Linked DNA regions of Sphingosinicella sp. BN140058. The protein of the gene in region 1 interacts with the protein of each later gene in a pairwise test. Links are inferred from orthologs where the notes say so. Each region holds a gene or a part of one and is shown on either strand. Other genes may lie near its edges.

The links. The genes of interacting proteins can lie anywhere in the genome.
Region 2: the proteins of dnaQ (region 1) and dnaE interact in binary tests that used the Escherichia coli proteins (3 or more experiments, as listed by UniProt). The link is inferred for Sphingosinicella sp. BN140058 from one-to-one orthologs.

What each region holds. Positions count from the first base shown.
Region 1 is NZ_CP035501.1:2,351,894-2,355,212, forward strand. What follows is about bases 1-2,808. They hold dnaQ (DNA polymerase III subunit epsilon), read left to right. Parts: upstream 1-951; coding sequence 952-1,665; downstream 1,666-2,808. Other genes in these bases: ETR14_RS10585 (shikimate dehydrogenase), read left to right, coding at 1-353; coaE (dephospho-CoA kinase), read left to right, coding at 350-943; hpf (ribosome hibernation-promoting factor, HPF/YfiA family), read left to right, coding at 1,720-2,298; ETR14_RS10605 (PTS sugar transporter subunit IIA), read left to right, coding at 2,377-2,808. In the rest of the region: more of ETR14_RS10605, read left to right, coding at 2,809-2,844; ETR14_RS10610 (PaaI family thioesterase), read left to right, coding at 2,834-3,319; ETR14_RS10615 (DUF1491 family protein), read left to right, coding at 3,319-3,319. UniProt on the Escherichia coli protein: DNA polymerase III is a complex, multichain enzyme responsible for most of the replicative synthesis in bacteria. The epsilon subunit contain the editing function and is a proofreading 3'-5' exonuclease.
Region 2 is NZ_CP035501.1:4,477,427-4,481,862, forward strand. What follows is about bases 1-4,048. They hold dnaE (DNA polymerase III subunit alpha), read left to right. Parts: upstream 1-374; coding sequence 375-3,848; downstream 3,849-4,048. Other genes in these bases: ETR14_RS20175 (lysozyme inhibitor LprI family protein), read left to right, coding at 1-303; ETR14_RS20185 (long-chain fatty acid--CoA ligase), read left to right, coding at 3,881-4,048. In the rest of the region: more of ETR14_RS20185, read left to right, coding at 4,049-4,436. UniProt on the Escherichia coli protein: DNA polymerase III is a complex, multichain enzyme responsible for most of the replicative synthesis in bacteria. This DNA polymerase also exhibits 3' to 5' exonuclease activity. The alpha chain is the DNA polymerase catalytic subunit.

The sequences.
Region 1 (3,319 bases):
TCGCGGAGTTTGGCTGCCAGGGCGAGATCTACGATTATTCCTCGGCGGCGGATGCGATGCAGGGGGCGATAGGTATCCTTAACGCTACGCCGATGGGGATGAACGGTTTCGCCTCGATGCCGGAAGACGTGCTCAACGCCCTGCCCCGGCTGCGTGCCGGCAGCTTCGTGCTCGACATGGTCTATGCGCCGATTGAGACGCCTCTTCTCCGTCGCGCAACGGATCTCGGCTTCTCGGCAGTCGATGGCCTGGCGATGCTGATCGGCCAGGCGCGATCCGCCTTTCGCCTCTTCTTCGGCGAAACTCCTCCCGAAGAGGGCGATACGGAGCTTCGTGCGATTCTGACGTCATGATGGTGGTCGGCCTCACCGGCTCGATCGGCATGGGCAAATCGACAGTGTCGAAGATGTTCGCCGACGAAGGCATCCCGGTGTTCGACGCCGATGCGGAGGTCCATCGGCTGCAGGGACGCGAGGGCGCCCTCGTCGAAGCGATCGAGGCGTCGTTTCCGGGCACCACCGGACAGGCCGGAGTCGATCGTGGCGCATTGGCCGAGCGGGTCCTCGCTGCACCGGAAGCGTTGCGGCAGCTCGAAGCGCTGATTCACCCCGCGGTCGCACGCGCCCGGGAGGCGTTTCTGGCGAAGCATGCCGCCGATCCGATCGTCCTGCTCGACATCCCGCTCCTGTTCGAGAAGGAGGGCTGGCGCGCCGTCGCCAAGATCCTCGTCGTCTCCGCTCCTGCCGATGTCCAGCGCAGCCGAGTGCTCGCGAGGCCCGGCATGACCGCTGAAAAGTTCGCGCAGATCCTGCGCCAGCAGCTGCCCGATGCCGAAAAGCGCGCGCGGGCGGATTTCGTCATCGATACAGCAGGTTCGCTGGATCGGACGCGAGACTCGGTTCGGCGCATCGCCGCTTGTCTCCGCGCCGAGGCAACCGCATAAGCCCGAACATGCGTGAAATCGTCTTCGACACCGAAACCACCGGCCTCAATCCGCTTACCGGGGATCGCATGGTCGAGATCGGCTGTGTCGAGCTCATCAACAAGGTCGAAACCGGCCGCACCTATCATGCCTATTTCAATCCACAGCGATCGATGCCGGCGGGCGCCGAGGCGGTGCATGGGCTTTCAGAGGCCTTTCTGTCCGACAAGCCGTGCTTCCACGAGCTGGTCGACGAACTGATCGACTTTCTGGGCGATTGCCCGCTGGTCGCGCACAACGCCAGTTTCGACTTCGGCTTTCTCAATCACGAGCTCAACACCTGCGGCCGGCCGCTTGTCTGCATGACCCGCATGGTCGACACGCTGGTGCTGGCGCGCGCCAAGCATCCGGGCGCGAAGCACAGTCTCGATGCGCTTTGTACGCGCTACGGCGTCGATCGAAGTCTGCGGATCAAGCATGGTGCGCTCATCGACGCCCAGCTGCTCGCACAATGTTACGTCGAACTGACCGGTGGCCGCCAGATCGGCTTCTCGCTCGCCGACACGATCATCGTCGAGCAAAAGGAATCGCAACCGGCCGAGGCACTTGTCGCGGAGCGGATCGTTGTCGAAGTGCGGCCGCCCCGGCCTCATGCCCCCACCGAGGAAGAGCTTGCAGCACATTCCGCATTTCTGGCCACCATCTCCGATCCGATCTGGGCTCGGCTGGACGGCCGCGGTTGACGCCAGCCGGGCACGAGGCCTAATCCGCCGCCAAATCCTCTGGTGGAGTGAAGAATGGACATTCGGGTCTCGGGCCATCAGGTCGACACAGGCGAGGCGCTTCGGAGCCGCGTCGAAGAGCGCCTCAACGCGATTGCCGACAAATATTTCTCCCGCGCCATTTCGGCGCAGGTGACGTTCGGCAAGGGGCCGCACGATCACGGCTTCACCTGCGAAATCGTCGCCTACGTCCCCGCCGGCGTGGTTCTGAAGGCGAGCGATCGGGCAGCCGATGCGAATCCCGCCTTCGATGCGGCGGCCGACAAGATCGAAAAGCAGCTCAGGCGTTACACGCGGCGCCTCAAGGACCGCCAGGCACCGAGCCCGGCGCAGGCGCTCGACGATCTTGCTAATGCCGAATATCGGGTCTTCTCCAATGCCGACGGTGAGGACGAGGATATCGGCGAACATCCGCCGATCGTCGCTGAGACGCGGGTCGACATTCCCGATGCCAGCGTGTCCGACGCGGTGATGATGCTCGATCTGCGCAACACCAATGCGCTGATGTTTCGCAACAGCGGCACCGGCAGCTTCAACATGGTCTACCGCCGTGAGGACGGAACCATCGGTTGGGTGGAGCCGAAAGCGCAATGAGTCGAATGGCGTGCACACGCCTTTGCGACCTTATCTGACACGGGGGCTGGGGAGAGTCCCCCAGCAACCGGTGCCCTGATGAGCGACCTGTCTCACATGCTGACGGTGGACGGCATCGATGCCGCCCTGACCGTCGCCAACAAGAAGGCCCTGTTTCAGCAGCTCGGCACGTCGGCCAGCCGACTGACCGGGATCTCGGCGCGTGACATCGTCAGCGCACTCAGCGAACGCGAGAAGCTGGGTTCGACAGGTTTCGGAAACGGCATCGCCATTCCGCATGGCAAAATCGGAGGGCTGGAGCGGGTCTTCGGCTTTTTCGCGCGGCTGACCGCGCCGATCGATTTCCAATCGGTCGACAATCTGCCCGTTGACCTCGTGTTCCTGATCCTCTCTCCCCCCGATTCCGGCGCCGATCATCTGAAGGCGCTCGCCAGCGTCAGTCGAACCCTCCGGGACCGGGCCACGCTGGCAAAGCTGCGCGGTGCACGCTCCCGCGATGCTCTGTTCGCCTTGCTCGCAGGGGTCGAGAGCCTCCATGCCGCCTGAGCCGGGCGCCGGCGCGCCGGCGTTTGCCGGTGCGGAGGCACATTACCGGGCGCTTGAATCTCTGTATCGCCACGCCCCGATCAACCGTTTCTTCGAGTCCGAGCTGGAGATCATCGAAGAAGGTTTCGCACGCATCCGCTTCGACGTGCGCGAGGAGGTCTTCCACGCAGCCGGCGCCGCGCACGGCACCACCTACTTCAAGATGCTGGATGATGCGGCCTTCTATGCCTGCAACAGCCTCGTCACCGATCGCTTCCTGCTGACCACCGCCTTCAACCTCCTCTTCACCCGTCCGCTGCGCGCAGGCCCGATCATCGCCGAAGGACGATGGGCAAGCGGTCGCCGGCGGGTGATGGTCGGGGAAGGCCGTCTGATCGACGCCGACGGCGAGGAGGCGGCGCGGGGCACCGGCACCTTCATGCGATCCCATATCCCTTTGTCCACCCTGCCCGGCTACGTAATGCCCAGGGCGCAA
Region 2 (4,436 bases), 2.1 Mb from region 1 along the record:
GTTGCCGCTCCGAAGATCCCCGCCGGACAGCCGGTCGCCAAGCCGAGTTTCAACTGCCGTCATGCAGGAACACGGACGGAGCGGATGATCTGCGCGTCGCCCACTCTGGCCGGCCGCGACCGGCAGATGGCCTCGGTCTATTATGAAGCGATGGCGAACAGCGATGCGGCGACTCAGCGTCATCTGCGAAGGAGCCGCGATGCCTTCTTGGCCCGCCGTGAACGATGCGGCTCGGCGGCGTGCGTCGACGGCGTCTATGCCGCGCGGATTTCCGAGATCAGGAGCGTTCGGGAAGGCCGCTGAAGTCGCGGATTTCCTGTGGAAAAGATCCCGTTTCACTTTCCAATCGGGACGCGGCTGCCCATAACGAATCCATGTCCGCGCCCTACGTTCCGCTCCGAATCTTCTCCTGCTACACGATGCTGGAAGGCGCGATCGAGCCGAAGGCGATCGCCAAGCAGGCGAAAAAGCTCGATCTTCCCGCGGCGGCGCTTACCGACCGGAACGGCCTCTATGCCGCGATGGCCTTTACCGATGCGTGCAAAGGTGAGGGCGTCCAGCCGGTGGTCGGCACGATGCTCGGCCTCGCCCGGCCCGGAACGCCCGACGGCAAACCGCCGATCATCGATTGGCTTGCCCTCTACGCGCAGACCAGCGCCGGCTACGACAATCTCTGCGCGCTGGTCTCGGCCGCGCATCTCGATCGTCCCGTCGAAGAGGAAGCGCATGTCCGCTTCGACTTTCTCGAGGGGCGCACCGAAGGGCTGATTGCGCTGACCGCCGGTGCCGAGGGCGCGCTGGCCCGGCTGATCGCGGAAGGGCAGGATTCACTCGCCGACGACGTGCTCGGTCGGCTGGAGTCGCTGTTTCCCAACCGGCTCTACATCGAGCTCAGCCGCCGCGGCGACGCGGTCGAGGAGAAAGCCGAAGCGCGGCTGATCGACCTCGCTTATGCGCGCAATCTGCCGCTGGTCGCGACCAATCCGGCGCGGTTCGTCGAGCCGCATTTCCACCAAGCGCATGACGCCATGCTCTGCATCGCGCAATCGAGCCAGATCGACCGCGATGATCGCCGCAAATCCTCGCCCGAGGCCTGGATGAAGCCGGCTGCCGAGATGCGCCGTCTGTTCGAGGATCTTCCCGAAGCGATCGAGAATACGGCGGTGGTCGCGCGCCGCTGCGCGGTCGGCGCGCCGAAGCGCAAGCCGATCCTGCCGAGCGTCGCCGGCGATCTCGAAGGCGAGGCGCGGCAGCTGCGCGAGGACGCTTATGCCGGGCTCGAGAAACGGCTCGCCGTCTATCCCGATCTCACCGCCGAGCAGCGCCAGGTCTACCTCGATCGGCTGGAGTTCGAGATCAAGATCATCGTCGGGATGGGCTTCCCCGGCTACTTCCTGATCGTTGCCGACTTCATCAAATGGGCCAAGGACAACGACATTCCGGTCGGCCCGGGGCGCGGCTCGGGCGCCGGGTCCGCCGTCGCCTGGGCGCTCACCATCACCGATCTCGATCCGCTCCGGCTCGGCCTGCTGTTCGAACGCTTCCTCAATCCGGAACGCGTGTCGATGCCCGACTTCGACATCGACTTCTGCGAAACCCGGCGCGGCGAGGTCATACGTTACGTCCAGCAGCGCTACGGCGCTGACAAGGTCGCGCAGATCATCACCTTCGGAAAGCTGAAGGCGCGCGCCGTGCTCAAGGACACCGGCCGCGTGCTGCAGATGTCCTATGGGCAGGTGGATCGCCTGGCCAAGCTGATCCCGAATCATCCCACCGACCCGTGGACGCTCGACCGTGCGCTGAACGGCGTGTCGGAGCTTGCCGCCGAGTATAAGGGCGACGCGCAGGTCCGCCGCCTCTTCGACCTGGCGATGAAGCTCGAAGGCTTGCCGCGGCACAGCTCCACCCACGCCGCCGGCGTGGTGATCGGCGATCGCCGGCTCGATGCTCTGGTGCCGCTCTATCGCGATCCGCGCTCGGACATGCCGGTCACCCAATTCGACATGAAATATGTCGAAGGCGCGGGCCTCGTGAAGTTCGACTTTCTCGGCCTCAAGACGCTGTCGGTGCTGCAGAAGGCGGCACATCTGCTGCGCAAGCGCGGAATCGATGTCGCGTTCGACACGTTGGCGTGGGATGACGAAGAGGTCTACAAGCTGCTTCAGCGCGGCGAGACGGTGGGCGTGTTCCAGCTCGAATCCGAAGGCATGAGGCGCACCCTGGCGGCGGTGAAGCCGACCAATTTCGAGGACATCATCGCGCTCGTCTCGCTCTATCGGCCGGGCCCGATGGACAACATTCCGACCTTCGGCGCCCGCAAGAACGGCCGCGAGCCGATCGAATATCCGCACGCTTTGCTCGAGAACGTGCTGCGCGAGACCTATGGCATCTTCGTCTACCAGGAACAGGTGATGGAAGCCGCCAAGGTCCTCGCCGGCTACAGCCTCGGCGAAGCCGATCTTCTTCGGCGTGCCATGGGCAAGAAGATCAAGGCGGAGATGGACGCGCAGCGCGAACGCTTCGTCACCGGCTGCAAGGCGAACCAGATCGACAAGGCCAAGGCCAACGAATTGTTCGATTTGATCGACAAGTTCGCCGGCTACGGCTTCAACAAGAGCCACGCGGCGGCCTACGCCCTGGTCGCCTATCAGACGGCGTGGCTGAAGGCGCATTATCCGGTCGAATTCTACGCGGCGTCGATGTGCTTCGACATGCACCAGACCGACAAGCTCGCGATCTTCGTCGACGACATGCGCCGGCTCGAGATCGAGTGCCTGCCGCCCTGCGTCAACGCCAGCGAGGCCGAGTTCGATGTCGAGCCGCATGGCGAAGGTCACGCCGTTCGCTATGCGCTTGGCGCGCTCAAGGGCGTCGGCGAAAAGGCTATGGAGCAGCTCGTCGACGAACGGAAGATCAACGGGCGCTTCAAGTCGCTCGATGATTTCGCCGAACGGGTCGATCCGCGCCTGCTCAACCGCCGTCAGATCGAGAGTCTCGCCGCGGGCGGAGCGTTCGACGCGCTGGCACCGAACCGCGCCGCAGTGTTTGCTGCTGCCGAGACGATCCTGGCGCACGCGTCGAGCGCAGCCGAGGCGCGGACCAGCGGGCAGGGCGGGCTGTTCGGCGGCGAGAGCAATGTCGTGCCGATCCGGATGCCGGTCGCCGCCGCATGGTCGATGGCCGAGAGCATGGCGGCGGAAAAGGAAGCGTTCGGCTTCTATTTTTCCGCGCATCCTGTCGATCGCTTCCGCCACCTTGCCGAGGCGCATGGCGCACGCAGCTTCGGCGCCTATTGCGCGATGCCGGCGCCGCCGGACGGCGGCCGCTCCAACGGCGTGATGGCGGGCATGGTCGAAGATGCGCGCTGGCGGACGTCGGCACGCGGCCGCCGCTATCTGATGGCGACGATGTCGGATGCGTCGGGGCAGTTCGTCGCGACCTGCTTCGAAGACGATGTCGCAGAACGGCTGGAGGAAGCGGCCAAGTCCGGCGCCTGCGCGCTGCTCACCGTCGAGCTCGATCGCCGCCCCGGCGACGAGACCCCGCGTGTGACGATCAAGCAGATCCAGCTGTTCGAAACCCTGTCGAAGCGCGCTCGTCTGCAGCTCGAAGTCGAGGTTGCCGACGAAGCGGCGCTGCGCCGCCTTGCCGAGGCATTGGCAAGCGAGCGCGGCGGCGTCGGCGATCTTCGCCTGCGCGCCAGGTTCGATGGTGGTCAGGCCGAGGTGCTGCTCGGCCGCGACTTCAAGCTGGACGCCGATCTCGCGGCGCGCATCGAGCGTCTGCCGGGCATCGTCGCCGTCAATCTCTCGGCCGCCCCCGCGCCGCGGCTTGCGCTGGTCTCCTGAGGGCATACACTCCCCCGCAAACGGGAGAGTTTATGCTTGGTGGAATGCAGGATTGGCCGCTCCGCATCATGCGGATCCTCGATCACGCGGCGCGCGAGCACGGCACGCGTGAACTCGTTTCCCTCTATGCCGACGGGACGGTGACGCGCACCGATTGGGCGGGAATCCAGCGCGACAGCCGCAAGCTCGCGGCGGCGCTCGAGCGGCTCGGCGTCCGTCCGGGCGATCGCGTCGCAACGCTGGCGATGAACCACAGCCGGCACGTCGTCGCCTGGTACGGGACGATCGGCATGGGCGGGATCATCCACACCATCAACCCGCGCCTGTTCGACGATCAGCTCGCCTACATCGCCAACCATGCCGAGGACAGGATCCTGTTCTACGATCGCGCCTTCGCGCCCCTGGTCGAGCGGCTGAAGCCGCGCTGGACGACGATCGAGAAATTCATCTGCTTCGACCCCGCACCGGGCGAGCCCGGGTTCGAGAATCTGATCGACGAAGAAGCCGGCGATTATCAGTGGCGCGAGGGCGACGAGCGCGAACCGGCGATGCTCTGCTACACCAGCGGCACCACCGGCGATCCCAAGG